DNA from 4 places in the Bradyrhizobium sp. 2TAF24 genome. Region 2 is predicted to be linked to each of the others. Evidence: predicted binding sites of a transcription regulator. Region 2 holds the regulator's gene; each other region holds the start of a gene.
What was found. The regulator PhoB, encoded in region 2, activates phosphate uptake and scavenging genes when phosphate is short. The targets are predictions, from matches to a motif close to TGTCATNNANCTGTCAT.

Region 1: the regulator PhoB is predicted to act here: its motif matches at 3,765-3,781, upstream of phnC (phosphonate ABC transporter ATP-binding protein).
Region 3: the regulator PhoB is predicted to act here: its motif matches at 4,958-4,974, upstream of AB4Z37_RS03500 (acetoacetate decarboxylase).
Region 4: the regulator PhoB is predicted to act here: its motif matches at 2,415-2,431, upstream of AB4Z37_RS22700 (esterase-like activity of phytase family protein).

What each region holds. Positions count from the first base shown of each region.
Region 1 covers NZ_JBFRFW010000002.1:70,106-77,503, reverse strand. The annotation lists gene AB4Z37_RS03600 (SpoVR family protein) at 1-243, shown strand, start outside; gene rocF (arginase) at 366-1,337, shown strand; gene AB4Z37_RS03590 (DUF1045 domain-containing protein) at 1,391-2,125, opposite strand; gene AB4Z37_RS03585 (alpha-D-ribose 1-methylphosphonate 5-triphosphate diphosphatase) at 2,156-3,346, opposite strand; gene AB4Z37_RS03580 (hypothetical protein) at 3,349-3,702, opposite strand; gene phnC (phosphonate ABC transporter ATP-binding protein) at 3,904-4,722, shown strand; gene phnD (phosphonate ABC transporter substrate-binding protein) at 4,793-5,728, shown strand; gene phnE (phosphonate ABC transporter, permease protein PhnE) at 5,855-6,739, shown strand; gene phnE (phosphonate ABC transporter, permease protein PhnE) at 6,736-7,398, shown strand, end outside.
Region 2 covers NZ_JBFRFW010000005.1:230,615-238,012, reverse strand. The annotation lists gene AB4Z37_RS10615 (OpgC family protein) at 1-496, opposite strand, end outside; gene apaG (Co2+/Mg2+ efflux protein ApaG) at 740-1,132, shown strand; gene AB4Z37_RS10605 (Hsp33 family molecular chaperone) at 1,135-2,109, opposite strand; gene argF (ornithine carbamoyltransferase) at 2,306-3,244, opposite strand; gene AB4Z37_RS10595 (aspartate aminotransferase family protein) at 3,244-4,446, opposite strand; gene AB4Z37_RS10590 (GcrA family cell cycle regulator) at 4,912-5,415, shown strand; gene phoB (phosphate regulon transcriptional regulator PhoB) at 5,545-6,246, opposite strand; gene phoU (phosphate signaling complex protein PhoU) at 6,268-6,984, opposite strand; gene pstB (phosphate ABC transporter ATP-binding protein PstB) at 7,010-7,398, opposite strand, start outside.
Region 3 covers NZ_JBFRFW010000002.1:58,252-65,649, reverse strand. The annotation lists gene phnK (phosphonate C-P lyase system protein PhnK) at 1-523, shown strand, start outside; gene phnL (phosphonate C-P lyase system protein PhnL) at 532-1,260, shown strand; gene AB4Z37_RS03520 (alpha-D-ribose 1-methylphosphonate 5-triphosphate diphosphatase) at 1,302-2,456, shown strand; gene phnN (phosphonate metabolism protein/1,5-bisphosphokinase (PRPP-forming) PhnN) at 2,471-3,064, shown strand; gene AB4Z37_RS03510 (pyridoxamine 5'-phosphate oxidase family protein) at 3,082-3,693, shown strand; gene AB4Z37_RS03505 (patatin-like phospholipase family protein) at 3,734-4,894, opposite strand; gene AB4Z37_RS03500 (acetoacetate decarboxylase) at 5,117-5,890, shown strand; gene AB4Z37_RS03495 (NAD(P)H-dependent flavin oxidoreductase) at 5,987-6,943, shown strand; gene AB4Z37_RS03490 (GGDEF domain-containing protein) at 6,962-7,398, opposite strand, start outside.
Region 4 covers NZ_JBFRFW010000015.1:13,222-20,619, forward strand. The annotation lists gene AB4Z37_RS22695 (NAD-dependent epimerase/dehydratase family protein) at 1-930, shown strand, start outside; gene AB4Z37_RS22700 (esterase-like activity of phytase family protein) at 1,016-2,365, opposite strand; gene AB4Z37_RS22705 (substrate-binding domain-containing protein) at 2,536-3,306, opposite strand; gene AB4Z37_RS22710 (NnrU family protein) at 3,499-4,083, shown strand; gene panB (3-methyl-2-oxobutanoate hydroxymethyltransferase) at 4,086-4,913, shown strand; gene AB4Z37_RS22720 (FadR/GntR family transcriptional regulator) at 5,105-5,896, shown strand; gene AB4Z37_RS22725 (ABC transporter substrate-binding protein) at 5,946-7,139, shown strand; gene AB4Z37_RS22730 (branched-chain amino acid ABC transporter permease) at 7,167-7,398, shown strand, end outside.

The sequences.
Region 1 (7,398 bases), on a different contig from region 2:
GATGTCGGCCAGATCGAGCCCAATATCGAGGTGGTCGACGTCGATCTTGCCGGGGACCGCCGCCTGCTGCTCCGCCATCAGGTCATCAACGGCAGCCTGCTCGATGAAGTCGACGCCAAGCGCGTGCTGCAGCATCTGGCGGATCTCTGGAGCTACGACGTCCTGCTCAAGGAGGTCGATGCGTCCGATACCGTCTTGAAGGAGCATGCGGCGAGTCCGCGCAAGATCGCGGTTGCCGCCTGATCGCGGCGTCCTCCTGGCGGTGAGGTCTCGCTTTGCCGCCGGGCTGTCAGGCGTCGATGCGCCGGAGGAGGGCAAGGATGGCTGACGGCGGACCCAACGGGATCGTATCATCCAGCCATATGATGGCGCCGTCGGTGGCTCCTTTGCATCATTCGGCGGTTGCGCTGCTGGGCGTCCCGGTGGAAATCGGCGCTTCACGACGCGGAACGGCGAAAGGCCCGGCAGCGTTACGGAGCGCCGGGCTGATCTCCGTTCTGGAAGCCAACGGCGTGACGGTCACGGACCATGGCGATGTATCCGGGAGCGAGCTGCATCCTCTGGACCATCCAGGGCCGCCCAACGCAAAGCACTATCGCGAGATCCAGGCCTGGGTTCGGGTCCTCAGCGCGCGTGCCTACGGGCTATGCGAACCGGGCGTCGTCCCCATCTTTCTGGGCGGCGATCACAGCCTGTCGATGGGATCGATCAATGGGGTCGCGCGCTACTGGGATGATATCGGACGGCCGCTGTTCGTGCTGTGGCTCGATGCGCATGCCGATTTCAACACGCCCGCGATCTCGCCGAGCGGCAACATGCACGGCATGTCGGCCGCCTTCCTCTGCGGTGAGCCGGGTTTCGAGAGGCTTCTTGACCATGAGCCCCGCGTGTCGATCGCGCCGGAGCGAATGGAGATATTCGGCGCCCGATCGATCGACGTCCTGGAACAGCAGCTCCTGGAGGAGCGCCGACTCCGTGTGATCGACATGTCGCGGATCGCGACAGCCGGTGTCTCGGACCTGATCCGGCAACTGATCGGGCGGGTGAAAGCGTGTAACGGCGTGCTACATGTCAGCTTCGATGTCGATGTTCTCGACCCGGTGCTGGCCCCGGGCACGGGCACGCCGGTCGCGGGGGGGCTTTCGGTCGAGGATATCTCTGTCGTGATGGCGGCTCTGCGGGAGTCCGGCCTGGTGCGATCGCTGGACGTGGTCGAGCTCAATCCTCTTCGCGACCGACGGCAGCAGACGGCCCGTCTCGTCCTCGATCTGCTTTGTAAGCTGCTTGGCTCGGCCGGAGCGACTGCGGCTGCCGACGTTATGGCGCAGATTCCCTAGCGTATTGTCGAGGAAACGGCCGCCGGTCCGCGTAAACAAAACGGCGTTGCCGATCAGGTGCTGGTCGTTTCCCGCGACTGCAGCGGATGGTGTGCGATGACGCGGAAGCGCGCGGTCGACGTCTCCTGGCGGAACACGGCCAGCCGGTCGATCGCGAGCGTCGCGCCGGCGTGCGTGTGCGCACGGGTCCGCTCGCGCAGGAGCTCCAGCACAGCCTCGCGGCGGTCCGCCGGCACACGTCCCGTCAGCGTCATGTGAAAGCGGAACTCGTCGTTCACGTAGGGATAGCCCCAGCGGTCGAGATAGGCGAGTTGACGTGCGCTGAGCGCGACCGGATTGCGGCGGGCGCGGTCTTGCGGGGTGAGCGGCGCACGAAAGCGATCGAATGCCTCGACGCAGGTCTGCGCCAGTTCCTGCAGCGCCGGCGATGGCTCATCCGGCACCAGAGCGATGAAGCTGCCGAGCGCGCGCGCGACAGGCCGGATTCGCGGCAACGGGCGTGTCGCGGTGACATAGCTCCGGGCAAAGTCCACGCACGCGGCGAGGAGGTTTGCTTCTGTCTCGCCGTCCGCCAGCGTGATCGGCGCCTTCAGCGTGGCGTGGAAGCCGTACTTGCGCGGATCGCGGGTGAGGTCGTGCCAGTCGGGCAGTTCGGCGATCACGTCGTCAGGAAACGGCCACTCCTCGCCGCTGAAGGCATCATAGCCGAGCAGCCCGGCGCCCAGACGATAGAGGTCGCTGTCGGGCGCCGGCACGAAATAGAGAGCATAGCGGGGAGGGCTGGTCATGATGGGTCCAGACACCAGAATAGAGCGTCGTCAGGCCGCCGCAACTGCCTTGCGTACCGGGGAAGTCCGCGACAACCGCTCTGGTTCGGTGAGCTGAACCAGCCGGCCGCCGGCGATCACCGCGACGATGCGGGGGCGCTGCGGGACCTGGTCATCGATGAGCAGGATATCGGCGCGCAGTCCTTCGGCGAGCCGGCCGCGGTCAGTGAGGCCGGCGGCGGTCGCGGGCGCCGATGAAATCAGTGCCCACGCCTCTGGCAGGGTCAAGATGTTGTCGGCAACCAGCCGGAACGCGGCCAGCAGGGGCGCCGGATAGTAGTAATCCGACGCGAGCACGGAGCAGAGACCCTTGGCAATCATGTCGGCCGCCTTGGTCCAGCCGGTATGGCTGCCGCCGCGCACCACGTTCGGGGCGCCGAACACGATATGGTCGCCGGCGTCCGCCGCCGCGCGGGCGGTTGCCTCGTTCACCGGGAATTCCGCGAGCGTGACACCCATCGTCCGGTAGGCGTGGCGCTGCTCCGGGCTCTCGTCGTCATGCGACAGCATGCGGATGCCGTGGGCGCGTGCGGTGTCCGCTAGCCGCGCGATCGATCCCGGCACCTCGTCGGCACGGGCCATCACGCCAGAAACCAGGTCGTCGAATGCAGCGTCGGACAGGCCGGTACGCTCCACCATGCGGGTGCGCTTGTGCGGCTTATCGAGGTTGGCGACCGTGGAATGCATATGGTCGTTGAAGGCGAGCAGGTCGATGCGCCCCGCGGCAAGCCATTGCGTGAGGACGGCCTCCGCGTCGAGGTTGTAGGTCTCGTGGCGCAGGTGGAAGCGGGTATCGGCGAACAGCCGCGGCCGCATTGCTTCGATCGCGCCGAGCAGGCGTTCGGCATTGTCGCCGCTGCGCAGACCCGGCTCCCACGACCAGGTGGTTGCGTGGAAGACGGTGGTCAGGCCGTTGCTGATGGCCTGGCGGTCGCTGTCGAGCAGCGCGACGTCGATCGGAAAATCGACCCCGGGCCGTGGCATCATCTGGCGCTCGAAGGCATCGCCATGGATGTCGACGATGCCGGGCATGACCAGCAGCCCGCTGGCATCGAGGTCGAGCGACGCGTGCGCGCCGCCGTTGCCGACGGCGGAGATCTCGCCGTCGGTGATCTGCAGGAAGGTGTCGAGGATGTCCTGTTGGACGAGGGCGCGGCCGCCCCGGATCAGCATGTCAGTCACGGTCAGGCAGGATGATGTTGGGTTGCGGGAGGGGTGACGGCACGCAGGCGCGCCTCGTACTTGTCGAGAAAGTCTTCAATGGCGAGGTGGCGAACGTCAGGCAGTGCGGTGCGCAGCGCCTCGTGCTCCCAGTCCCACCACTGCAGCGCGGCGAGACGCTCGGCGATTGCTTCCGGAAAGCTGTGGCGAATCACACGGGCAGGGTTGCCGGCGACGATGGCGTAGGCCGGGACATCCATCGCGATGTCCAGCAGCTGGGTGCGGGCGCCAACCTCGCAGTACGTGCCGAGACGACAGTCACGGACACTCGCCGACGGATCGACCAGCGGGGTAGGGGAGAGCGCCTTGGCGGCCATCTTGAAGTCTACAATCCTCGATTGAGCTCCTCGCGGAGCGTCGCTTTACTTCCATCGCTTTCATGACGGTGTCGTGACGACTGAGCGACCGTCAACCTGTTCCGCGTTGCGATAACGCGTCGCACACGGGCTCGCTGTCACACAACTGTAGAATCCCGGCGCTAGCGGTGGCGATGACGGAAGGAATTTTTGGAGTCTCTCATGTTGGTGGTGGATGGTTTGACGTGCCGCTTCGGCGACAAGCTCGCCGTGGACAATGCATCGTTCTCCATCGCGCCCGGCAGTTTCATCGGTGTGATCGGTCGCTCCGGCGCGGGCAAGTCGACGCTGCTGCGCATGATCAATCGCCTCGCCGAGCCGACCTCGGGCCGCATCATGTTCGAGGGGACGGACGTGACCGCGCTGCAAGGTCGCGATCTGCGCAAGTGGCGTGCGCGTTCAGCGATGATCTTTCAGCAGTTCAATCTCGCCGGCCGCCTCGATGTGCTGACCAACGTGCTGATGGGCCGCCTCGCCGACGTGCCGGCCTGGCGCTCGCTGTTTCAGCTCTGGCCCGACGAGGATAGGGCGATCGCGATGTCGGCGCTCGAGCAGTTCGATATCGCCACCCTGGCGGCGCAGCGGGCCGACCAGCTCTCCGGCGGCCAGCAGCAGCGCGTGGCCATCGCCCGCGCGCTGGTGCAGCAGCCCGACATCATTCTCGCCGACGAGCCAATCGCTTCGCTCGATCCGCGCAACACCCGGATCGTGATGGACGCGCTGCTGCGCATCAACAAGCATTTCGGCATCACGGTGATGTGCAACCTGCACTCGCTCGACCTCGCGCGGACTTATTGCGACCGGCTGATCGGCATGGCCGCCGGCCGGGTCGTGTTCGACGACGCGCCGGCAGCGCTGACCGATCAGATTGCCCGGGAACTCTACGATCTCGAAGCCGACGAGGTGATGGATGCGAGTCCCGCCGCCGTGCCCGCGGGCGCAACAGTTCCCGTTCCGCAGTTCGGAACGGCCGCAGCCTGAAAGCTGCGCGTGCAAGCCGGGCGCCTGTGAGCGGATCGGCCTGCGTTTCCTCGAAAGATCAGGAGAAGTCATGATCACCCGCCGTCTTATTCTCGCCGGCGCCGCGGCGCTGGCGATGTCGTCTGCTGCCTCGGCGCAGGACTGGAAAGCCAAGTATCCGGAGCTGGTCTTTGCCGTGATCCCGGCGGAGAACGCTTCGGGCGTCACCGAACGCTGGACGCCGTTCGTGAACTATCTGTCGAAGGAGCTCGGCACCAAGGTCACGCTGCGCATCGCCAATGACTATGCCGCGGTCATCGAAGGCCAGCGTTCCGGCAACATCCAGATCGCAAGCTATGGCTCGGCCTCGTTCGCGCGCGCCCGCCTCACCGGCGTCAAGATTGATGCCTTCGCCAACGACATCAATGCCGATGGCAGCACCGGTTATTACTCGGTGTTCTTCGTCAAGGCGACGAGCCCCTACAAGTCGGTGCAGGACCTCAAGGGCAAGAACCTCGGCCTCGTCGATCCGAACTCGACCTCCGGCAACAACGTGCCGCGCTTCGAGCTCGACAAGATGGGCATCACCGATGCCGATACCTATTTCAGCAAGGTGGTGTTCACCGGCAGCCACGAGAACGCGCTGCTGGCGCTGTCGCAGGGCACGGTCGACGTCGCGGCCAATCAGTGGACCAGCGATGACGACTCGACCCTGGCACAGATGCTGACCAAGGGCATGCTGAAGAATGCCGACGGCACGGCGCTGAAGAAGGACGATTTCCGCATCATTCACAAGTCGGCGCCGATCATCAACGGCCCCTACGCCTACAACTCCGATCTGCCTGATGACCTCAAGACCGCGATCGCCAAGGCGTTCCAGGACGCGCCGACCAAGGACAAGGCGGCGTTCGAGCGTCTGTCGGACGGCCAGAAGAAGGGCTTCCACCCGGCCACCACCAAGGACTGGGACGCCACCATCGAGCTGATCAAGTTCGTCGACAACCTGCGCAAGAAGAAGGCGTCTTGATCGTCCGTCATACCATCGGGAGCCGGGTCTTCGTGACCCGGCTCTTTTTATGGCCGGCAGTCGGGCCTGTCCCGCTGACGACCGCCGCCACTTCGGTGGCGATCTCACTGTCGCGCGGCCACTGACATGCCCGTCACCATCTCGCTGCTTCCTGACCAGCAACTGAGTGCGCTGAACGCGGCCTATCGCCAGGCCGTTGTCCGGAAGCGTCTGCGCTACGCCATTGCCGCCGTCGCCATGGTGGTGGTGCTGCTCGTCTCTGCCATCGGCGCAGAGGTCAATCTGCGCACGCTGTTCACTTATTTTGGCAACTTCTTCAGCTATTTCGATCGCATCTTCACGCTCGACAGCGGCGCACGGGTGTGGACCGATCCGGCCGAATGGCTGTGGGGCTGGCGCAAGTGGCTGTCGCTGCTCGGCGAAACGCTGTTGATCAGTTACGTCGGTACCGTCGCCGGCGCGTTCGTCGCCTTCCTGCTCAATTTTCTGTCCGCGGCCAATACGGCGCCGGCGCCGTGGGTCCGTTTCGTCACCCGGCGTGCGCTGGAATTCTGCCGCACCGTGCCGGACATCGTGTTCGCGCTGATCTTCGTCATCGCGTTCGGCTTGGGGCCGATGGCCGGCGTGCTCGCCATCGCCATCCACACGGCCGGCTCGCTCGGCAAACTGTTCTCCGAGATCGTCGAGAACGTCGACATGAAGCCGGTAGAGGGCGTGCGGTCCACCGGGGCCAACTGGGTCGCCTGCATGCGCTTCGCCGTGGTGCCGCAGGTGCTCGCCGGCTTTGCCAGCTACACGTTGCTGCGGTTCGAGATCAACGTTCGCGGCGCCTCGGTGATGGGCTTCGTCGGCGCCGGCGGCATCGGGCAGGAGCTCGTGGTCGCCATTCGCAAGTTCTATTACTCCGATGTGAGCGCCATTCTGCTTCTGATCATCCTGACGGTCTTCGTCATCGATATCGGCACGGGCTGGATCCGCAGCCATTTTCTCGGCCGGGAGCGGCGCGCATGACCAAGACGCTGGTTGTCGATCCCAAGGGGGATCCGCGGGCACGTTATCCCGAGCTGTTCCAGCGCTCGCTGACCGCGCGATTGCTGGTGCCGGCGCTGGCTGCCGCGATGGTCGCGCTGTTCATCTATGGCCTTGCGGTGCTGGACTTCTCGCCGGCACGGATGCTCGGCGGGCTGCATCAGCTCGGCTGGATCGTGATGATGATGGTCCCGCCGGATCCCGGCTCGTCGCTGCCGACCTATCTGGTCGCGCTCGGCGAGACGCTCTCGATCGCGGTGCTGGGCACGGTGGTGGCGGCCATCGTCGCGTTTCCGGTCAGCCTTCTGGCTGCGCGCAATGTTATTCCGTCGACGCTCTTTCGTTTCCCGGTCCGTCGCTTTCTCGATTCGATCCGCGGCGTCGACACCCTGATCTGGGCGCTGGTGTGGATCAACGTCGTGGGTCTCGGCCCGTTCGCCGGCGTGCTGGCGATCGCGGTGTCCAACTTCGGCATTCTCGGCAAGCTGTTTTCCGAGGCGATCGAGGCGGCCGACCACAAGCAGGTTGAGGGCATCAGGGCCTCCGGCGGCAGCAAGCTGCACGAAATCCGCTTCGGCCTGATGCCGCAGGTGCTGCCGGTGATCGCGAGCCAGGTGCTCTATTTCATCGAGTCCAACACC
Region 2 (7,398 bases):
AGAGCGGGTTCTCGAAACTGGTCGCCACATAAGAGATCTCGGCGAGGTAGATCGTGAACAGGAAGACATGCGCGACATAGATCTGCCACACCCGCTTGAAGATGCGGGCGCTGGCGACCACGAACCCGCGGTCCTGCATGGCGCGGCCGTAGACGAAGGCTGCGGTATAGCCGGAGATGAAGATGAAGATCTCGGTGGCGTCGCTGAAGCCGTAGTTGCGGATGGTGAACCAGGTCAGGATGTTCGGCGGCAGGTGATCGATGAAGATCAGCCACAGCGCGATGCCGCGAAACAGATCGAGGCGCAGCTCCCGCTCGCCGCCGGCATGCGCCGGGATTTGTTTGGCCGCCTTCGACGGCCGTGCAGCCGCGAGCGCGGCCGGATGGCCCTCCGTCGCGCCGCCGCCCGCGTCACAGGCCGGCTCCCGCAGCGCGGCCAGGGGCGTATCCTGCGGGACGTCCTTGGCGGGACCGGCAGTGTGGGCAGTAGCAGTCATTCGTATCCGCATCGAGCCGGCGGGTGGCCGCGCGCCCCGGATCCTTCCGAAGCAGCGAGCACCATCCCCGCGGAGTGTAAAAGGTCAGATCAGGCCGCGCAAACGATCCGACCCGGCATGAAAATGCTAGGCTGACAGTGCGGCAAAAAAGGAGCACGCTGGCCTCAGCGCGCCGGTGTCGCGCTCGAGATCGGACCTGTTGTACGAACCTGCTATTCAGACCCGCTATTCGGACCTGCCATCATGTACCGCGCCGTCACCCGCCAGATCGTCGTCACCGTGCAGCCGAACTTCATGCCGGAGCGGTCGTCGGTTGAGAAGAACCAGTATTTCTGGTCCTACACGATCGTCATCGTCAACGCGGGCCCCGAGACGGTCCAGCTCAAGACACGGCACTGGGTCATCACCGACGGCACCGGCCGCCAGCAGGAGGTTCGCGGCGAAGGCGTGGTCGGCGAGCAGCCGGTGCTGGGGCCGGGCGAACGGTTCGAGTACACCAGCGGCGTGCCACTGCCGACCCCGTCCGGCTTCATGACCGGACGCTACCAGATGGTCAGCGACAGCGGCGACCGCTTCGAGATCGACATCCCGCTGTTCTCGCTCGACAGCCCCAACCTCAAGCGCACCATCAACTGATGCTAGACGCCGGCCTCCGCCGGCGTGAAATCGTACACCGAGCTGCAGAATTCGCAGGTCACCACAACCTTGCCGTCCTGCACCATCTCCGCGCGGTCCTTCTGGTCGAAGCGCTGGAGCATCGCCGCGACGGCGTCGCGCGAGCACGAGCACTGCGCGTTGACTTCCTGAACCGGAAACACCCGGACGCCGCGCTCGTGGAACAGACGGTAGGCAAGGCGCTCGGCGGAAAGGTCGGGATCGATCAGCTCGACATCCTCGATGGTGCCGACCAGGGATTGCCCCTCGAGCCAGGCGTCATCCGGCTGCACCGCGTGGGGCTCGATCCCCTCCGGCGCATCGCCCGGATGCAGGTCGGCCTGGCGGATCCGTTCCGGGGCCTTGGGCAGAAACTGGATCAGCATGCCGCCACCCCGCCAGCGATGCCGTGGGCCGTCGCCATCACCACGCAGCTCCTCGCCGACCGCAAGCTTGACACGGGTCGGGATCTGCTCCGAGCGCAGGAAATACTCATGCGCGGCATCTTCCAGCGTGCCGCCATCGAGCGCGACCAGCCCCTGGTAGCGCTTCATGTCCCCGCCCTGATCGATGGTCAGCGCCATGTGGCCGCGGCCGAGCAGCGTGCCGGCGTCGCTCCCTTCGCCAAGGCGGTCCTTGTCGAAACGGGCATAGGCGCGCAGCCGGTTCGGCAGCACGAAATCGACGATGATCATCGACACCGGCCCGTCGGTCTGGGTCTGCAGCAGGAACCTGCCGTCGAATTTCAGGGACGAGCCGAGCAGCGTGGTCAGCACGATGGCCTCGCCTAGCAGCTTGCCGACCGGGGCCGGATAGGCGTGCTTGGTGATGATCTCGTCGAGCGCCGGCCCGAGCTTGGAGAGGCGGCCGCGCAGGTCGAGCGCCGCCACTTCGAAGGGGAGCACCGCATCATCGACCGGAGTCGCTGACGGCGCACGAACGTTGCCTTGGTCTGCCATGTCCCGTTGAGCCAACTCTTTGTTGTGCTGGAAACCCGTGTTGTGCTGAAACCCGTTGCCGTCGAGCGGCGGCCGGCCATCCTGTCCGGGCGGCGCACAGCGCGGCCGCCGGGCCACCCCTGACCGGACAGGGCCCATATAGGGATGCCGGGCGGTTACGCCAACCGTCGCGGGAACCCGAGATCCGCGCCGGGCCTCACGCGACCGCGTCGAAGCACCAGGCCAGGATGCCCTTCTGCGCATGCAGGCGGTTTTCCGCCTCGTCGAACACTACCGACTGCGGGCCGTCGATCACCTCGTCGGTGACCTCGTCGCCGCGATGGGCCGGCAGGCAGTGCATGAACAGCGCATCGGGCTTGGCCAGCGACATCAGCTTGGCGTTGACCTGATAGGGCCGCAGCAGGTTGTGGCGATGCTCGCCGTCCTTGTCGCCCATCGACACCCAGGTGTCGGTGACGATGCAGTCGGCGCCCCTGACCATGTCCTCGGGATTGCTGCTCAGCACGATCGGCGCGCTGGTCGCCTTGATCCAGTCGCGGAACCCCTTTTTCGGCGACAGCTCCGGCGGGGTGGCGATGTGCAGGTTGAACTTGAAGCGCTCGGCGGCATGCGCCCACGACATCAGCACGTTGTTGTCGTCGCCGGTCCAGGCCACGGTGCGGCCGGTGATCGGCCCACGATGCTCCTCGAAGGTCATCACGTCGGCCATCACCTGGCAGGGATGCGAGCGCCGCGTCAGGCCGTTGATCACCGGCACGGTGGCGTGGGCCGCGAGCTCCAGCAGCGCGTCGTGGCTGAGGATGCGGATCATGATGGCGTCGACGAAGCGCGACAGCACGCGCGCGGTATCGGCGATGGTCTCGCCGCGGCCGAGCTGCATCTCCTGGCCGGTGAGCATGATCGGCTCGCCGCCGAGCTGGCGCATGCCGACGTCGAACGACACGCGCGTGCGCGTCGACGGTTTCTCGAAGATCATCGCCAGGGTCTTGCCCTTGAGCGGCTGGTCCCAGGCCTGGTTGCTGGCCTTGGCGGCCTTCAGACGGGCCTTGATCGCCACGCTGGCGTCGAGCATCGCCCGCAGCTCCGTTGTCGGGAGCTCGGTGAGATCGAGGAAATGACGGGGCCGCTTGCTCATCACACGGCCTTCCGCTGCGAGGCGTCGAGAGACGCGCAGGCGCGCTCGAGGCGGGCCACGCCCTCGCCGATCTCGGCTTCGGTGGCGATCAGCGGCGGCAGAAAGCGCACGACGTTGTCGCCGGCGCCGACCGTGAGCAGCTTTTCGCCGCGCAGCGCCGCGACGAGCTCGCCGCTCGGGATCACCGCCTTGACGCCGACCAGAAGGCCCTCGCCGCGCACATCGCTGAGGATCGCGGGATAACGATCGACCACCGACGCCAGCTTCTGCTTGAGCAGCAGCGACATCCGTTTGACATGATCGAAGAAGCCGGGTGCCTGCATCACGTCGAGCACCGCGCCGGCGGCCGCGATCGCCAGCGGATTGCCGCCGAAGGTCGAGCCGTGCGTGCCCGGCGTCATGCCGGAGGCCGCATCGGCGGTGGCGAGGCAGGCGCCGATCGGAAAGCCGCCGCCGAGCGCCTTCGCGAGTGCCATCACGTCCGGCGTGACGCCGGTCCACTGATAGGCGAACAATTCGCCGGTGCGCCCCATGCCGGTCTGCACTTCGTCGAACGCCAGCAGCAGGCCATGCTCGTCACACAGCTGCCGCAACGCCTTGAAGAAGGACTGCGGCGCGCTGCGCACGCCGCCCTCGCCCTGCACCGGCTCGATCAGAATGCCCGCGGTGTGTGGACCGATCGCCTTGCGCACCGCCTCGACATCACCATGGGGGACCTGGTCGAAACCTTCGACGCGCGGGCCAAAGCCTTCGAGATATTTCTCCTGGCCGCCGGCGGCGAGCGTCGCCAGCGTGCGGCCATGGAAAGCACCTTCGAAGGTGATGATGCGGTAGCGCTCCGGGTGGCCTTTCGCCGCATGGTGCTTGCGCACCACCTTGATGACGGCTTCCATCGCTTCGGCGCCGGAATTGCAGAAGAACGCCACGTCGGCGAAGCTCGCGGCGCACAGCCGCGCCGCCACCTTCTCGCCATCCGGGCTCCTGAACAGGTTCGACATGTGCCACAGCTTGGTCGCCTGCTCCTGCAAGGCAGCGACGAGATGCGGATGCGCATGTCCCAGCGCGTTGACAGCCACGCCGCTGGTGAAATCGAGATAGCGCTCACCATCGGCGCCATGCAGCCACACACCCTCGCCGCGATCGAAGGCGAGATCAGCCCGCGCAAAGACCGGCATGAGATGGGACGACGCGTTGGTGCTCATGATGACCCGACAGAATGTTCGGCGGGAAATATCGACAGATCACGGTGCGAAACCCGTGAGACCGGACGATGCCCTGCCTGATGTGCTGGTTCCAGAAACAAAACGTGCCGCCTCGCGGGCAGCACGCGGCAACATTCTATTGGCGCCCCCCCGGCTGTCAACTCGGCAATGATTCCTAAAAGCCGCGGAAAAAGCGGTTTTTCGCGTTTCCAACGTAGAACATGTGGACGCGTCCTGCCCGACTCTTGCGCGTGAGTCACGGCATATTGTAGCCTTTTGACGGTCGGATACGACATCTCGTGCGGTAGATCTGATCCTTTTCGGTCCCTTGTGGCGGCGTACACGCTCGGTTGCGACCCATGCATCCGGCGAGGGCTAAAGGATTCTGCCAGCAGGGATTTTTTGAGACACAGCCGTCGCCAGCAGGCTCGTCCGTGGTGGCGCGACACGAAGGGATAGACTGCGATGACGGTAATGGGTTGGACCGACGATCGCGTGGAGCAGTTGAAGAAACTCTGGGAAGCCGGCCTGTCTGCCAGCCAGATCGCGGCGGAACTCGGCAACATCACCCGCAACGCCGTCATCGGAAAGGTCCACCGGCTCGGCCTGTCGGGCCGCGCCAAGAGCCCGTCCTCGGCGGCCCCGCGCCAGCGCAAGGCGCGTCCCGCCCAGCACATGATGCGGATTTCGCGGCCGATGTCCCGCGGCAACACCGCGCTCGCCCACGCCTTCGAGGTCGAGCCCGATCCGGTCACCTATGACAACGTTGTGCCGATGAGCCAGCGGCTGTCGCTGCTGGAGCTGACCGAAGCCACCTGCCACTGGCCGGTCGGCGATCCCGGCAGCAACGACTTCTTCTTCTGCGGCGGCAAGGCCCTGACCGGCCTGCCCTACTGCGCGCATCACTCGCGCGTGGCCTATCAACCGGCCAGCGATCGCCGTCGCGATCGCCGCCCGACCGGCAAATAAGCGACATGCGCTGAAAATCCGGCGCGGCCGCCGCGCCGGCCTTCCCGGCAAGCCAGCGACAAGCAAAACGGCGCCGCATCAGGGATGCGGCGCCGTTTGTCGTTGTGGAGAGAAACGTCGGCCTCTCGGCTACTCCGCCTTGGCGAAGCGGTCGTCGAGCGCGTAGCCAGCGCCGCGCACGGTGCGGATCGGATCCTGATCCCTGCCGAAGTTGAGGAGCTTGCGCAGGCGGCCGATATGGACGTCGACGGTGCGCTCGTCGATGTAGATGTCACGACCCCAGACGCCATCGAGCAGCTGCTCGCGGCTGAACACACGGCCGGGATGCTCGAGGAAGAACTCGAGCAGGCGGTATTCGGTCGGGCCGAGGTCGATCGGCTGGCCCGAGCGCGCGACACGGCGCTTGTCGCGGTCGAGCTCGATGTCGCCATAGGTCAGCACGGTGGCGAGCCGTTCCGGGCTCGCCCGGCGCAGCAGGCCCTTCACCCGCGCCAGCAGCTCGGGCACCGAGAACGGCTTGACGATGTAGTCGTCGGCGCCGGTGGCAAGACCACGCACCCGCTCGCTCTCCTCGCCGCGGGCGGTGAGCATGATGATCGGCAGCTGCTTGGTCTCGGGGCGGGTCCGCAGGCGGCGGCACAGCTCGATGCCGGACAGGCCGGGCAGCATCCAGTCCAGGACGATCAGGTCCGGAATGCGCTCCTTGAGCCGTGTGTCGGCCTCGTCGCCGCGCGCCACGGTTTCCACGTCATAGCCCTCAGCGTCGAGATTGTAGCGCAGCAGCGTCGTGAGCGCTTCTTCATCTTCAACAACCAGAATGCGTGCACCCATATCGGTTCCTTAGCGTCTCGATCAGTTGCCGGGGGTTGCGGTGGCGAACGCAGTCATGTCGCCCTTGGGGCGCGGATCCTGCATCTGCTGCCCTTCGACCATGTAGAACACGGTCTCCGCAATGTTGGTGGCATGGTCGCCCATGCGTTCGATGTTCTTGGCGCAGAACATCAGGTGGATGCAGAAGCTGATGTTGCGGGGATCTTCCATCATGTAGGTGAGCAGCTCGCGGAACAGCGAGGTGCAGATCGCGTCGACCTCCTCGTCGCCCTTCCACACCGCCATCGCCGCCGGCAGGTCGTGCGCCGCATAGGCATCGAGCACCGACTTGATCTGCGACTGCACCAGGCTCGCCATGTGCTCGAGGCCGCGGATCAGCTTGAGCGGATGGAAGTCGCTGTCGAGCGCGCTGACGCGCTTGCCGATATTCTTGGCGAGGTCGCCGATGCGCTCGAGGTCGGTGGCGACCCGCATCGCGCCGACGATTTCGCGCAGGTCCACCGCCATCGGCTGGCGCCGCGCGATGGTGAGCACGGCGCGCTCCTCGATGGTGCGCTGCAGCTTGTCGAGCTCGTTGTCGGCGTTGACCACGCGCTGCCCCAGCGCGATGTCACGGCGGATCAGCGCGTCGACGGATTCCACGATCTGCCGCTCGGCGAGACCGCCCATCTCCGCAACCATGCGGGTGAGCTCCTGCAGGTCCTGGTCGAAGGCTTTGGCTGTATGTTCGAAGGCCATCATATTCTCCCGCGCACGAGGCGCCTCAGCCGAACCGGCCGGTGATGTAATCCTGGGTCCGGCGATCCGACGGCGTGGTGAAGATCTTGGTCGTCGGCCCGAACTCGATCAACTCGCCGAGATACATGAAGGCCGTGAAGTCGGAGACGCGGGCGGCCTGCTGCATGTTATGGGTCACGATCACGATCGTGTAATCGTCCTTCAGCTCGTCGATCAGCTCCTCGATCTTGGCGGTCGAGATCGGGTCCAGCGCCGAGCACGGCTCGTCGAACAGGATGACCTCCGGCCGCACCGCGACCGTGCGCGCGATGCACAGGCGCTGCTGCTGGCCGCCCGACAGGCTGAGGCCGTTGGCGTTGAGCTTGTTCTTGACCTCGTCCCACAGCGCGGCGCGCCGCAGCGACTGCTCGACCC
Region 3 (7,398 bases), on a different contig from region 2:
CCTGTTCCGCACCGACTGGGGTTTCGTGCACCAGGATCCGGCGCAGGGTTTGCGCATGGGCGTCTCCGCCGGCGCCAACGTCGGCGAGCGGCTGATGGCGGTCGGCTGGAACCACTATGGCCGCATCCGTGACACCGCGTCGACCTGGCTCGGTCGGGTCGAGATCGCCGCCGACCGCATCGACGACACGCCGCGGACCTATTCGGGCGGCATGCGGCAGCGGCTGCAGATCGCCCGCAATCTCGTCACCGAGCCGCGGCTGGTGTTCATGGACGAGCCGACCGGCGGTCTCGATGTGTCAGTGCAGGCGCGCCTGCTCGACCTGATGCGCAGCCTCGTCGCCGAGCTCGGGCTCGCGGCCATCGTGGTGACCCACGATCTCGCCGTGGCGCGGCTGCTTTCGCACCGCGTCATGGTCATGAAGGGCGGCCAGGTGATCGAGACTGGCCTGACCGACCAGGTGCTCGACGATCCCCGCGAGCCCTACACCCAGTTGCTCGTCTCCTCGATCCTGCCGCCATGAGGTCCGCAATGCTTTCCAGCGATATTTCCGCCGCCGGCCCCGTGCCGCTGATCGATGTCCGCGGCGCAGAGAAGAGCTTCGTCATGCACCTGCAGGGCGGCGTGACGCTGCCGGTGGTGCGCAACGTCTCGTTTCATGTCGATGCCGGTGAATGTGTGGTGCTGTCGGGGCCGTCAGGCGCCGGCAAGTCGTCGATCCTGAAGATGATCTTCGGCAACTATCGCTGCGACCGCGGCGTGATCGGCATCCACCATCTCGGCCGGCAGGTCAATCTGGCGACCGCCGAGCCGCGCCAGGTGCTCGACGTGCGGCGGCGGACCATCGGCTATGTCAGCCAGTTCCTGCGGGCGGTGCCGCGGGTGGCGACGCTCGACGTCGTGGCGGAGCCGCTGCTCGCAGGCGGCGTCAGCCGTGCCGACGCCCAGGGCCAGGCAGCTGTGCTGCTGCGTCGCCTCAATATCCCGGAGCGGCTGTGGGCGTTGCCGCCCGCGACGTTCTCCGGCGGCGAGCAGCAGCGGGTCAACATCGCCCGTGGCTTCATCTCCGATCTGCCGGTCCTGCTGCTCGACGAGCCGACGGCGTCGCTCGACGCCGTCAACCGGGCCGTGGTGGTGGACCTGATCGCGGCCAAGAAGCAGAAGGGTGTTGCCATCGTGGCGATCGTCCACGATGACGAGATGCGCGAACTGATCGCCGACCGCCTGGTCGACGTGACATCGTTTGCGGCGGCGGCGTGATCGGCGATAATCAACGATGCAGGAAAGGCAGTGACCCAGCAATGAGCGATACCAATGAGGCAGTTCTCGGCAATGCCCGGATCGTCCTTGCCGACCGGGTGATCGAACGCGGCTGGATCGCGATGTCCGGCGGCAAGGTCGCGGAGATCGGCGACGGCGCCGCGCCCGCGGGCGCGCAGGACGCCGGCGGTGACCTGGTGATGCCGGGCCTGATCGAGCTGCACACCGATCACCTCGAGGTGCACTACATGCCGCGCCCCAAGGTGCACTGGGATCCAGTGGCGGCGGTGATTTCCTACGATGGCCAGCTCGCCACCAGCGGCATCACCACGGTGCTCGACTCGCTGCGGGTGTGGCGCGAGGAGGGCGCGCCGGATGCCGACGGCCAGGCCGAAATCCTTGCCGCTGCCATCGCAGCGGCGCGTGACGGCGGCCTGCTGCGCGCCGATCATTTCCTGCATCTGCGCTGCGAAATCCCGATGCCGAACGTCATCGAAGAGGCGCGCGGGCTGGTGGACCGTCCCGACGTGCGGCTGGTATCGCTGATGGATCACACCCCGGGCCAGCGCCAGTTCCGTGATGAGGTCAAGCTGCGCGACTACTATCGCGGCAAGAGCGGTGGCCTCACCGACGCCGAGCTCGACGTGATGTTCGCCCGCCGCGTCGCCTATCAGCGCGAGTATGCCGAGACCAACATGCGCGGCATCGTCGCGCTGGCGCACGCGCACAACGTGCCGCTGGCGAGCCATGACGACACCACGGACGAGAATGTGCGCGATGCCATTCGCGACCGTGTCGTGGTCGCCGAGTTCCCGACCACCATGGAAGCGGCGCGCGGGCTGCATCAGGCCGGCATCGGCATCCTGATGGGCGCCCCCAATGTGGTGCGCGGCGGCTCGCACTCCGGCAATATCGCTGCGGTCGATCTCGCACGCGAGGGCCTGCTCGACATCCTGTCGTCCGACTACATTCCCTCCAGCCTGCTGATGGCGGCGCTGCAGTTGCCGGAACGGGTGCCGACGATCGACCTGGCCACCGCGGTGCGGACCGTCACCAAGCGTCCGGCGGAGGCCGTCGGCCTCGGAGACCGCGGCGAGATCGCCGTTGGCAAGCGCGCCGACGTCATCCGCGTCCATGTCGCCGGCCAGGTGCCGGTGGTCCGCAGCGTGTGGCGGGCAGGGCAGCGCGTCGCGTGACATTGGCATCGATCATGGGCGGGGAGCGTGCGCGGGATGACCGGAGCGGCCGGCTTGTGCTGGTGGTGGGCCCGAGCGGCGCCGGCAAGGATGCGCTGCTCTGTCGCGCCGAGGCGGCGTGCGCAGACGATCCTTCCGTGGTGTTTCCGAGGCGAGTGGTGACGCGGCAGGGCTCTGCCCACGAACCCAACGAAACGCTGTCGGCCGACGACTTCGCGCGCGCTGTTGTGGAGGGCGCATTTGCCCTGCACTGGCAGGCCCATGGCCTGAGCTACGGCGTGCGGCGGGCGATCGAGGACGATCTCGCCGCCGGGCGGACGGTCGTGGTCAATGTCTCGCGCACCGTCGTGGCGCAGGCGCGGCAGACCTACACTGCGGTGACGGCCGTGCTGATCACGGCGCCGCCGGAGGTGCTGATGCAGCGTCTCGCGTTGCGCAACCGCGACAGCGACGGCCGCCTGGACGATCGCCTCAACCGTGCAGTCGACACGGCGGCGTTTGCTCCCGATGTGATCATCAACAATGTCGGCACGCTCGACGACCACGCCCGTGAGCTGCTGGCGGCGATCCGCGGAGAGGCGGTCGTCGCCAGACGCCGCGAGACTTGAAACCGGAGGACAGCAACGTGTCGATCATCGCCACCATTGAGCAGCTCGAGGCCATCTACGGCGAGACCGGGGAGACCTCGACGGCCAAGGTGGCGGATCATGTCACCCCGCTCTACCGCATCCTGATCGAGCGCTCGCCGTTCGTGGCGCTGGCGACCAGCGGGCCCGAAGGGCTCGACTGCTCGCCGCGTGGCGACCATCCCGGCTTCGTGCGCATCCACGATGCGCGGACGCTGATGATGCCGGATCGCCGCGGCAACAACCGGATCGATTCCCTGCGCAACATCGTGCGCGACCCGCGCGTCGCGCTGTTGTTCATGATCCCAGGCGCCGGCACCACGTTGCGCGCCAATGGCCGTGCGCAGCTCACCGCCGATCCGGCGCTGCTCGAGACGTTCCGGATGGAAGGCAAGGCGCCGCGCTCGGTGATCGTGTTCCACGTCGACGAGATCTATTTCCAGTGCGCGCGGGCGATCGTACGCTCCGATCTGTGGAATCCCGACAAGCGCGTCGATCCGTCGACACTGCCGACGCCGGGACAGATCCTCGCCGAGATGAGCGAGAACCGGGTCGGCGGCGCCGAGTACGACAAGGCGTGGCCGGCGCGGGCCAGGCAGTCGTTGTGGTGAGCGCTCGGGTCGTGAAAACGGCCTGACGCTTGTTTGCAGGTCAGTAGCCGTTCTCACGGTGTACGTCGTGCACCACGATGCCGGTGCCGGGCTCGGGCATTGCCAGCCAGTCGCGGCGCTGCAGGGTTCGCCGCGTGTCCTCGAGGCCGCTCTGCCAGTGCTCGCGCATCGAGGTGGCGGAGAACTCATAGTCCTTGGCGTGCCCCTCATAGGCTTTCTGCTGGTAGATCAGCTGCAGAATGGTGATCTCGGGCAGGTCCTTCAGGCTGTCGCGCAGGCCACGCTCGCGTTCGGTCAACTGATGCTCGGGGATCTTGCCCAGCGCCCGATACAGGTCGGCTTTGAGGTTGTTCTCGCGACGGTAGATATCGGTGTTGTGGCGGGTGCGTGAGGAGTAGACGATGTCCTTCTGCCGGGCCATGACTTCCTGGATGTCGCGCGGCAGTGAGCCACGCGCGCTGAACAGGTCGACCTGGAACACCAGCGAATTGGTCTTGTCCTGCTGATCGAGCAGATGCTGCAGCGGTGTGTTGGAGACGATGCCGCCGTCCCAGAAGTGATCGGTACCGATCTTGACCATCGGCAGGGCCGGCGGCAGCGCGCCGCTCGCCATCACGTGCTCGGGGCCGATCACTTCCTTCTTGTTGTCGAAGTAGAGGAAGTTTCCGGTCAGCACGTTCACTGCGCCGACGGCGAAATGCATCTTGCGGGCGTTGATCAGATCGAAATCCACCAGTTCCAGCAGCGTGCGTCGCAGTGGCGAGGTGTCGTAGTAGCTGGTCGCGGTGCGGGCACCGGCCAGGCTGAGCCACGGGTTGACGTCGTGCGGCTTGAAGAAGCCGGGCTGGCCGAGCGCGGTGGTGAGGTATGAACTGGCGAAGTTACGGGCTTTGCGATAGATGTCGCCGTCCGGCGTGTAGTGCCATACTTTGCGGCCGGTGATGTGCTCCCAGAAGGCGCGCAGCCGATCCAGCCGCCGCTCCGGCGGGTTGCCGGCGATGATCGCCGAGTTGATCGCGCCGATCGAGACGCCGCAGACCCAGTCCGGCTCGATGCCGTCCTCGTGCAGGGCCTGATACACGCCGGCCTGATAGGCGCCGAGAGCGCCGCCGCCTTGCAGCACCAGCGCGACGCGGTTGCAGCGGTCGGGACGCCAGCCGCGGAAGACCAGCGCATGCGTATCCGGCGTTCGTGCGTCCATGGCAGCAGCCCCTCTGTTGCGACACAGGTCTCGCGATGATGCGGCGTAGCATTTCCGGTCGCCGTGACGCTGTGGTGACAACTGGCCGACGGTTGTGCGGATGGTTGACGCCGTGGAATGCGCTGCTGCGCGGCTGTCATCGGGCTGCACGAAAATCCTCACACCGGCGTCAACTGTGGCCGCTACGACAAAGCTCCGCCGGCTCACCCAGGGAGACCATCGATGCGCAAGGACGACGTGCTGAAGCTGCCCTCGATGCCGGCCGCAGGCCCGAGCTATCCGGCGGGCCCCTATCGCTTCGTCAACCGTGAGTTCCTGGTCATCAGCTATGAGACCGATCCGGAGCTGATCCGCGCCGGATTGCCCGAGCCGCTGGAGCCGGTCGAGCAGCCGGTCGCGCACTATGAGTGGATCAAGATGCCGGACAGCTCCGGCTTCGGCAGCTATACCGAGTCGGGTCTCGTGATCCCTGCCCGCTTCAAGGGTGAGGAAGTCAACTTCGTCTCGCAGATGTATCTCGATGACGATCCGCCGATCGCCGCCGGACGCGAGATCTGGGGCTTTCCCAAGAAGTACGCCCATCCCAAGCTCGAGATCATCAAGGATACGCTGACGGGAACGCTGGAATATGCCGGCGCCCAGGTCGCCGTTGGCACCATGGGCTACAAGCATGAAGCGATGGCCGGCAGCGGTGACGCCACGCGGGCCATGCTGGCCAAGACCCAGATCAACCTGAAGCTGATCCCGGGCGTCGATGGTCGCGCCGAGGTCTGCCAGCTCGTCGCCATCAACCTCACCGATATCGCCGTGAAGGGGTCCTGGGCCGGGCCGGGGCGGTTGCATCTGGTGCCCCACGTCAACGCTCCCGTGGCCGACTTCCCGGTCCGGAAGGTGATCGGAGCGCGTCATTTCCTCGCCGATCTCACCCTGCCTTACGGCCGCGTGGTCTACGACTATAACAAGCAGACCGACGATCTGGCGGAAGCCGCGGAGTGATATTGCCGGGCTGATGGATCCGGCAGTTCGATCGGGTTTTGCATCCGGCTGTGGCTGTGCCAGACTTCACGGCGGTGCCATGGAGGCCGTCGGCGCGTGTTGACCGGAAAGCTGTCCCGTTTTGAAGGCCGCTTGCAGCTGCCGCTGATTGCGGCGCCCATGTTTTTGGTGTCCGGGATCGACCTCGTGGTCGCGGCATGCGCCCATGGCGTGATCGGCTCGTTCCCGACGGCCAATTGCCGCAGCGCGGAGCAGCTCGATCAATGGCTGCAGATCATCCACGATCGACTGCAGTGCGCTGCCGACGCTGCTGGACGCGCTCCGGCGCCGGTGTGCGCAAACCTGATTGTCCATCGCTCCAATCCACGGCTTGCCGACGATCTTGCGGTGGTGCTCCGTCATGCACCGGAGATCGTGATCACCAGCGTTGGTTCGCCCGCGCCGGTGCTGGGCCCGCTGCGCGATGCCGGCGCGCTTGTGCTGGCGGATGTTGCCAGCATCCGGCACGCCGAGCGTGCGGTTGCCGCGGGCGCCGACGGCCTGGTGTTGCTGACGGCCGGCGCCGGCGGCCAGACCGGCTGGCTCAATCCATTCGCCTTCGTCCGTGCGGTGCGGCAGTTCTTCCAGGGGCCGCTCGTGCTGGCAGGTGGCATCAGCGACGGCCATGCGTTGCGCGCGGCGCAAGTGCTGGGCTGTGACCTTGCTTATATGGGGACACGCTTCATTGCCACGCAGGAGAGCATGGCCGATCCCGCCTACAAGGAGATGCTGGTCGCGAGCTCGGCGGATGACATCCTGCTCACCCGCGCCTTTACCGGCTTGCAAACCAACATGCTGACGCCGTCGATCGTCGCCGCCGGGCTCGACCCGGACAAGCTTCCGGAGCGAGGCGCGATCGAAATCGCCAGGGATATCGATGTCGGCGCCCGCGAGGCGCGTTCCAAACGCTGGCGTGATGTCTGGAGTGCGGGGCACGCGACGTCGGGCGTGCATGATATCCCGTCGGTTGCCGATCTCGTGGCACGGACGATCGGAGAATTCCGGGCTGCCTAGCGGCCTCGGGGGGCGGCGTCATGCCGTCTCGCGCAACCGCTCCGGAATCTCTTCATAGACCGCGAGCCGGTCGCGCCCCTGCTTCTTGGCGACGTACAGAGCCTTGTCCGCGGCAGCGATCAGCTTTTCGGCATCGCGCCCGGTTTCACTGGACCAGATGGCGACGCCGATGCTCGTGGTCAGCGGAATCTGCAGACCGTTCCATGAGACGTGGATCTTGCGGGCCGCCTTGATCAGGTTGCGCGCCACCAGGGCGGCGTCGCTCAGGCTGGTGGCCGGCAGGATCACGCAGAACTCGTCGCCGCCGGTGCGGGCGAACAGGTCATCGACGCGCAGACGTGATTGCACCGCCCGTGTAAACAGCCGCAGGCATTCATCGCCGGCGGCATGGCCGGAGCCGTCATTGATCGCCTTGAAGCCATCGAGATCGAGGATCAGCAGCGCGAACGGTTCGT
Region 4 (7,398 bases), on a different contig from region 2:
GCAGGTTTGGCGAAAGCCAGCATCCTGGTGCTGGGAGGCAGCTATTTCCTGGGACGCGCCATCGCGGCAAGTCTCCATGCTGCGGGGGCCGAGGTCATCTGTCTCAACCGCGGCTCGCGGCGACCCGAGCCAGGCACCCGTCAGATCGTGTGCGACCGGGGAGATCCCGTCGCCTTGCGTGCCAGCCTGACCGGTGCATTCGACGTCATCGTCGACGTGTCGGCCTATCGGCCTGTCGAGGTGGCAGGCGTGCTCGATGCTCTGGCGCGGCCGCCCACAAAATATGTCTTCATCAGCTCGGCGGCAGTCTATGACGACGCCCGCGCATCAGTCCCTTTCCGTGAAGAGGATCCGTCGGGCGGCAGCCGGATCTGGGGCGATTACGGGGTCGACAAGGCGCGCTGTGAGGACCTGCTGTCGTCCCGGCTTGGCCAGTCGCTGTTCATCCTGCGTCCGCCCTATGTCTACGGGCCGAACAATTATCTGCAGCGGGAGCGCTTCATCTGGTCAAGGCTGCTGCAGCAAAAGCCGGTTTTCGTTCCGGAACGAGGCGAGACCCGTGTTCAGTTCATGTTCGTGGAGACGCTGGCGGCCTTCGTGACGCAGATCGCGCTGGCTCTCGACGTCCCGGCAGGGACCTACAATGTCGGTGAGAGCAGCGCCTACAGCTTCAACGAATGGATCGAGACGCTGGCCTCGGTGGCCAACACCGCGGCGTCGATCCGCTATGTCTCCGATCCCGACATCCCTGCGCGCGCGTATTTTCCGTTCCGAAATTCCGGTCTCACTCTGGATGTGTCGAGGTTCGACAGCATTGCCCGCGATCGGGGGCCCCTTCTTCAGAGCGGCAGTGCGCTGACGCTCGCATCGATGCAGGGCACCGTCGATCCCTATGCTCCCACGGCGTGGGAAAAGGTCTGGTTGGGCTGAGTGGTGATGATGGTAGCCTGACAAGGTGGCGGCGGGAGCGCCCGCCCCCGGCGCAAGCGCGCCGGGGGCGGGGAGTTTCGGCCGCTTACTTCGCCTTGAGCAGGTCGGCGACGTCGAGCAGGATCATCTCGTTGTCGTCCGCCTTGTTGGGATCGCGGCTGGAGGAGAACGGCAGGTTGTTGTCGTTGCCGACGACGATGTGGCTGGCGTCGACCACGTCGACGTTCTCGATGGTGAAGAACGGGAAGGTCAGCACGCCGTCGTTGAGCGGCTTGCGGGCCTTCTTGTCCGGGTCCTGGATCTTCATCAGGTCGATGTAGCCGATCTTGCGCACCGGCTTGCCGACATTGGCATCGCTCAGCTCGATCTTGTAGACGCGCTTGAATTTGGCCAAATCAGGGAAGCAGTCGGTGCCGCGGACGCCGGCGGCACAGGCCTTGTCGGCGGTGCCTTCGCCGTTGTCGCGCTCGATGACGAGGCCGGTCGCGCCGTCGATCATGTTGAAATCGCCGATGGCGTTGCCGGTGTTCTCGAAGCGGTAGTACCAGAACCGCCCGGTGAACTTCTCCGCCGCGACATCGAACTCGAGAATGCGCGAGGCCTCGTTGCCGTCGACCTTCTCCCAGTCCTTCTTGTCGGCGTCCCACAGCGGGCCTTCGAGCAGGCCGTACAGGAATTTGCCGTCCTTGCTGGCGGCAAAACCCTCAAAGCCCTTGGAGCGGCGCAGGTTGACGTTGGTGTAGGTCGCGCCCGGCGCGCTGGGGGAGGTCACGGCATAGTGATCTGGCGAGCGCACCGGCTTGCCGTCGGCGACCGTCTCGAACACCGCCAGCACCTTGCCGGTCAAATCCGCCTTGATCACATACGGGCCGAACTCGTCGCCGATCCACAGCGTGTCGCCGATGATCTGAAAACCCTCGGTGTCGAAGTCGGCGCCGGTCAGGTAGCGCTTCTCGGTGCCCTCGTGGACGACGCGGAACGGGACCTTCTTGTCGGGATCGTGCAGGAAGATGGTCTGCAGGTGCTTCCACTCGCCCTTGGCCCAGTCGATGGTCCAGCGGTTGAGGTACAGCATCGAGTCCGGCGAATTGGCCTTCGCGCCCATGCCGTTGTCGGTGAGGATCCAGAAGCTGCCGTCCGGCATCACCTTGATGCCGGAGTGGCCCTGGATCGGCTGGCCCTGGAACGGCAGCTTGACGCCGGTGTCGCGCTCATAGGACTTGCCCATCACGCTGCCGACCTGATCGACGCGCTTGCCGGTGGTGTACTTGCCGGAGGTCTTGAGGTCGGCGGGGGCGTCCGCCGGGGCGGGAATGAAGGTTTCGGCCGGCAGCACGGCATGGCCGGCGAGCTTGGCCGGAAACTCCTGCTGCGCGAGCGCCGGCAGGGTGGTGGCGAGACACAGCGCTGCGCTCGCCAGTAGAGTGGTGCGGATCATGTTGGCCCCGTTGATCGTTGAACGGGGTCTGTTCTGCGCAGCGATCGTGATGGCCGGATTACAGGCGCGTTGCGAGCCGATGACAGGCGGGGAAACCACCGTCGCGCGACCTCATGCCACACGCGTGGTCCCGGCCGCGATCAACGGCAGGTAGGCGTCGCCTGCGCCTATTTGTCCGACACGAACGGGTCGAGCCCGGTCTTCTTCAGCGTGGGCGCCGCCGCGGGCGAAGCGAGAAATGCGATCAGCGCCTTGCCGGCGTCGGGCTCCCTGGCGCCGGAGGCAATGCCCGCCGAGAAGATGGTGATCTTCTGCACCGCTCCTGGCAGCGGGCCGACGAGATCCACGCCAGGGATCGGCAGCAGTTCGCTGACCTGCTGGAAGCCCAGTTCTGACTCGCCGCGCGCGACGCCCGCGGCCACCGGCTCGGCGGGGATCATTTTCGCCTTGCTCTTCATCTGTTCGGTCACGCCGAGCTTTTCGAACAGCTCGGTGCCGACATAGACGCCGCTGGCGCTGTCGGAATAGGCGACCGATTTGGCGTCGAGCAGCGCCTTTTTCAGCGCCTCCGGCGTGCTGATGTCAGGTTTGGGACCGCCGGCGCGCACCACCATGCCGATCGGCGAGCGCACGAGGTCGACCCGCGTGCCTTCCACCGCCTTGCCTTGCTCCTTCATCTTGCCGAGCGCGTCGCCGACCATGATCAGCACGTCAGCCGGTTCGCCGCGGGCGAGCCGCACCGGAATGGCGTTCTCGGTGGTTCCCATCGACGGGCCGTAGGCCGTGACGACGGTGTGACCGGTCGCCTTCTCGAACTGCGGCACCAGTTCCTTGTAGGCGGCCGACAGCCCGCCGGAGATCATCACCTTGATCTCGGCCGCCTGCGCGACGCCGTGAAGCAGCAGCGCGACAACGGCGCCGGCGGCGAAGCGGGACATGGCTGCGATGTGGCTCATCGGGCATCCTCCTGGTCTTGGTTCTGTGCCGGTCGGGCCAGCATTGCGCGCCGCCCCCGAAAGATGATACCCGGGCACGACACGCGCACCATAGCAAGGCCGCTGGGACGCGGGAATGCGCCGTGCGTATTTCGCACTGCCGCAGGCTGGCGGCGATCACGGGAGGGGATGGCGATGGGGCTTGCGCTGCTCGTTGTGGGGCTGGTTCTGTTTCTCGGCGTCCATGTGCTGACCACGCGGCGCGACACCCGCGCGGCGATCATCGCCTCGACCAGCGAGGGCCTCTACAAGATCGCCTATTCGCTGGCCTCGCTCGTCGGCATCGCGCTGATCGCCTGGGGGTTCTCGGTCTACCGCGCCACCGGCTGGGTCGACGTGTGGCATCCCCCGACGGCGATGAAGCACATCACCATCGCGTTGATGCTGCCGGCGGCGATCCTGGTGGTCGCGTCCTATCTCCGCGGCCGCATCTACGTCACGCTGAAGCATCCCATGCTCGCGGGCGTGAAGCTGTGGGCGTTCGGCCATCTGCTCGCCAATGGTGACCTCGGCTCGATCATCCTGTTCGGCTCGTTTCTGGCGTGGGCGGTATATGATCGCATCTCGCTGAAGCGCCGCAGCGATGCCGGCGCGCCGCCGATCCCGGTCGGCGGTGTGCTCAACGACGTGCTCGCGGTGGTGATCGGCGTCGTCGTCTATCTCGCGCTCGCCTTTGCGTTCCACCCGGTCGTCATCGGCGTGCCTGTGTTCGGAGCCTGACCATGTCCATCCAGTCGGCCATCAAGCGCAAGACCGCGCCCGAGATCCGCGCCCGCAAGGGCGGCGAGCCCATCGTGATGCTGACGTCGTACCATGCCCACACCGCTGCGCTGGTCGATCGCTTCTGCGATGTGATCCTGGTCGGCGATTCCCTTGGCAATGTGATGCACGGATTCGAGACCACGGTGCCGGTGACGCTCGAGATGATGATCCTGCAGGGGCGGGCGGTGATGCGCGGTTCACAGCAGTCGCTTGTGGTGGTCGATATGCCGTTCGGCTCCTACGAGGCCTCGAAGGAGGAGGCGTTCCGCTCCGCAGCCCGCATTCTGAAGGAGACCCGTTGCGGGGCGGTCAAGCTCGAGGGCGGCGCATACATGGCGGAGACCATCGCCTTCCTGTCCGCGCGCGGCATTCCGGTGATGGCCCATGTCGGGCTCACGCCACAGGCGATCAACACCCTGGGCTCGTTCCGCGCCCAGGGCCGCGACGACGCCGATGGCGCGCGGATCGAGAACGATGCGCGGGCCGTCGCGGAGGCCGGCGCATTTTCGGTGGTGATCGAGGCGGTGGCCGAACCGGTCGCCCGCCGCATCACTGAGACCATTGCGATCCCGACCATCGGCATCGGCGCCAGCGCCGCCTGTGACGGCCAGGTGCTGGTGCTGGAGGACATGCTGGGCCTGTCGGCACGGGTGCCGAAGTTCGTGAAGCGCTACGGCAATCTCGGTCCGGCGATCGCCGAGGCGATCGAAGCCTATGCGACCGAGGTGCGCAGCCGCGCCTTTCCAGGACCGGAGCACACCTACGGCCTGACCCCGCCGAAGCACTGACGCGGTCTCCCAAGCCTCTCATCCGCTGCTGAACGCCATGTGCCAGCCGCTTCTGCCATTGGATTGGCGGGGCGGGGGCGGATGGGTAATTTATATAATAAAATCAATCCGTTGAAGCGTTCGGTGGAAAGCCGTCGGACGGCCGTCCAACACGCTTGCCAAATCATACCTTTCCTATTTATGATTATAATATGGATAATAAGCAGTATGACGAGCTGGTCGACCCGTCGCAAAAGGCGGCGATCAAGCGCAAGCGCTCCGACGCGGTCGCGGACCGGATCCGTCGCCATATCTTCCAGGCGGGCTTGCAGCCGAACGACCGGCTGCCGCAGGAAACCCAGTTGATCGAGATGTTCGGCTGCAGCCGCTCGACCATCCGCGAGGCGCTCAAGTCGCTGGAAGTGCAGGGGCTGGTTCAGAACACCACCGGTCCGGCCGGCGGCGCGCGGGTCGCCTCGGTGTCGTCGGGACGCACCATCGGGCTGCTCAGCAACTACTTCTATTTTCACCCGATCAACATCACGCAGATCTACCAGATGCGCCGTCTCACCGAGCCGGAGCTCGCGGCGAGCGTCGTCGGTCATCTCCAGGACGCGCATTTTGCGGCGCTGGAGCGCACCATCGAGGCGCAGCACGCGCACCCGACCGATGCCGCCGGCTGGGCGCATCACCGCAAGGTCGAGGTCGAATTCCACGACATCCTGATCGCGGCGTGCCCCAATCCGCTGCTCGCCCTGATGTGCCGTTTCGTCAACGAGGCCATCAACTGGACGATCGGCACCGTCGGTGACAACGAGCTGTCATGGGCGTTCTCCTGCGCCAACATCGATTATCACCGTCGCCTGATCGTCGCCTTCCGCTCGGGTGATGCCGTGCAGGCGCGGCAGGTGATGCTCGATCATGTGCTGAGCGCGGAGAGCTTTCTGATGCGCCCGCACGAAGCGGAGCCACCGATCTTTGCCGAACCGCTCCAGCTCGACTGAGCGGCCCGGACACGACAACCAACAAAACATAATACAGGGAGGAACGACCATGATCACACGACGCACCTTCACGTCCGCGCTTGCCGGCGTTGCGCTGGCGCCCGCCGTGCTGCGGCATGCGATGGCCGCCGAGCCGGTGCGGCTGTGCACGGCGCTGTCGCTGTCGGGGCCGTTCGCCATGGCCGGCCAGCCCGCCGAGGCAGGCGCCCGGCTCGCGGTCAAGGCGCTGGCGAAGGACTATGGTCTCGATGCGTCGCTGCTGGTCATCGACGACGAGGGCAATCCCGGCCGCGCGATGCCGAAGATCATCGCGGCGCTGCAGCAGGGCGTGCGCTTCTTCTCCGGCGCGGTGCTGTCGAATGTCGGGCTGCCGATGTCGGCGGAAATCGCCAATGGCGGCGGTGTCTACATGTCATCGGTGGGCGCCGACGAGATCACCGGCGCGGACTGCCGCCGCAGCACCTTCCGCTGGCCGGTGTCGAGTTACGGCGCCGTGCACCAGACCATCGGCGCGCTGATCGGCGCCGATCCCAAGGCCAGGCGCTGGTACACCATCACGCCGAAATACGTATTCGGCGAGGCGATGCTGCGCGAGGCGCAGGCCATCTTCAAGCAGAACAACATCGAGCATGTCGGCAACAGCTTCCATGCCATGGCCGACACGGAATTCTCAGGCTATCTGGCGAGTGTCGCGGCCGCCAGGCCGGATGTGCTGGCGATCCTCAACTTCGGCCCGCAGAGCACCAACACCATCCGCCAGGCCGTCGATTTCGGCCTGAAGCAGAAGATGAAGATCGTGCTGGTGTGGGGCGCCGGCGCCGAGCAGTATGCCGAGATCGGCAGCGAGGCTCTCGAGGATATCTATATCGGTGCGCAGTACGACGATGCGATCGACAGCCCGGGTAACCGGCGGCTGGTGGACCTGTTCCAGACCCATTTGAAGGTTCGGCCGAGCTATTCGATGGTCAACGGCTTCATCACCGCCGACCTTCTGATGCGCGGCATCAAGGCTGCCGGCAGCACCGAGCCGGCGCAGGTGATCAAGGCGCTGGAGGGGCTCACTTACGAAGGGCCGACCGGGGAGGAGCATATCCGCGCCTTCGACCACCAGTGCATCAAGAACTACTACTTGCTGCGCGGTAAGGCGCCGGCCGGCAAGAAGCACAAGGACGACTATGTCGAGGTCGTCAGTTTCGGCAAGTCGTTCGTCGAGGCCTCGCGCTCCGACTGCAAGATGACCTGAGCTGCGCCCCTCGCACACGGCACCGTCATGACTCTCAACCTGCTGCTTACGCAGATCGTCAACGGCCTCGGCGTCGGGATGATCTACTTCATGATCGCGATCGGTCTGTCGATCATCTTCGGCATCATGCACTTCATCAACATTGCGCACGGCGCGTTCTACCTCGTGGGCGCGTATCTCTGCTATGTGCTGATCGCGGCGACCGGCAACTTCTGGCTGGCGCTGGTGCTGGCGCCGGCCATTGTCGGTGTGGTGGCGT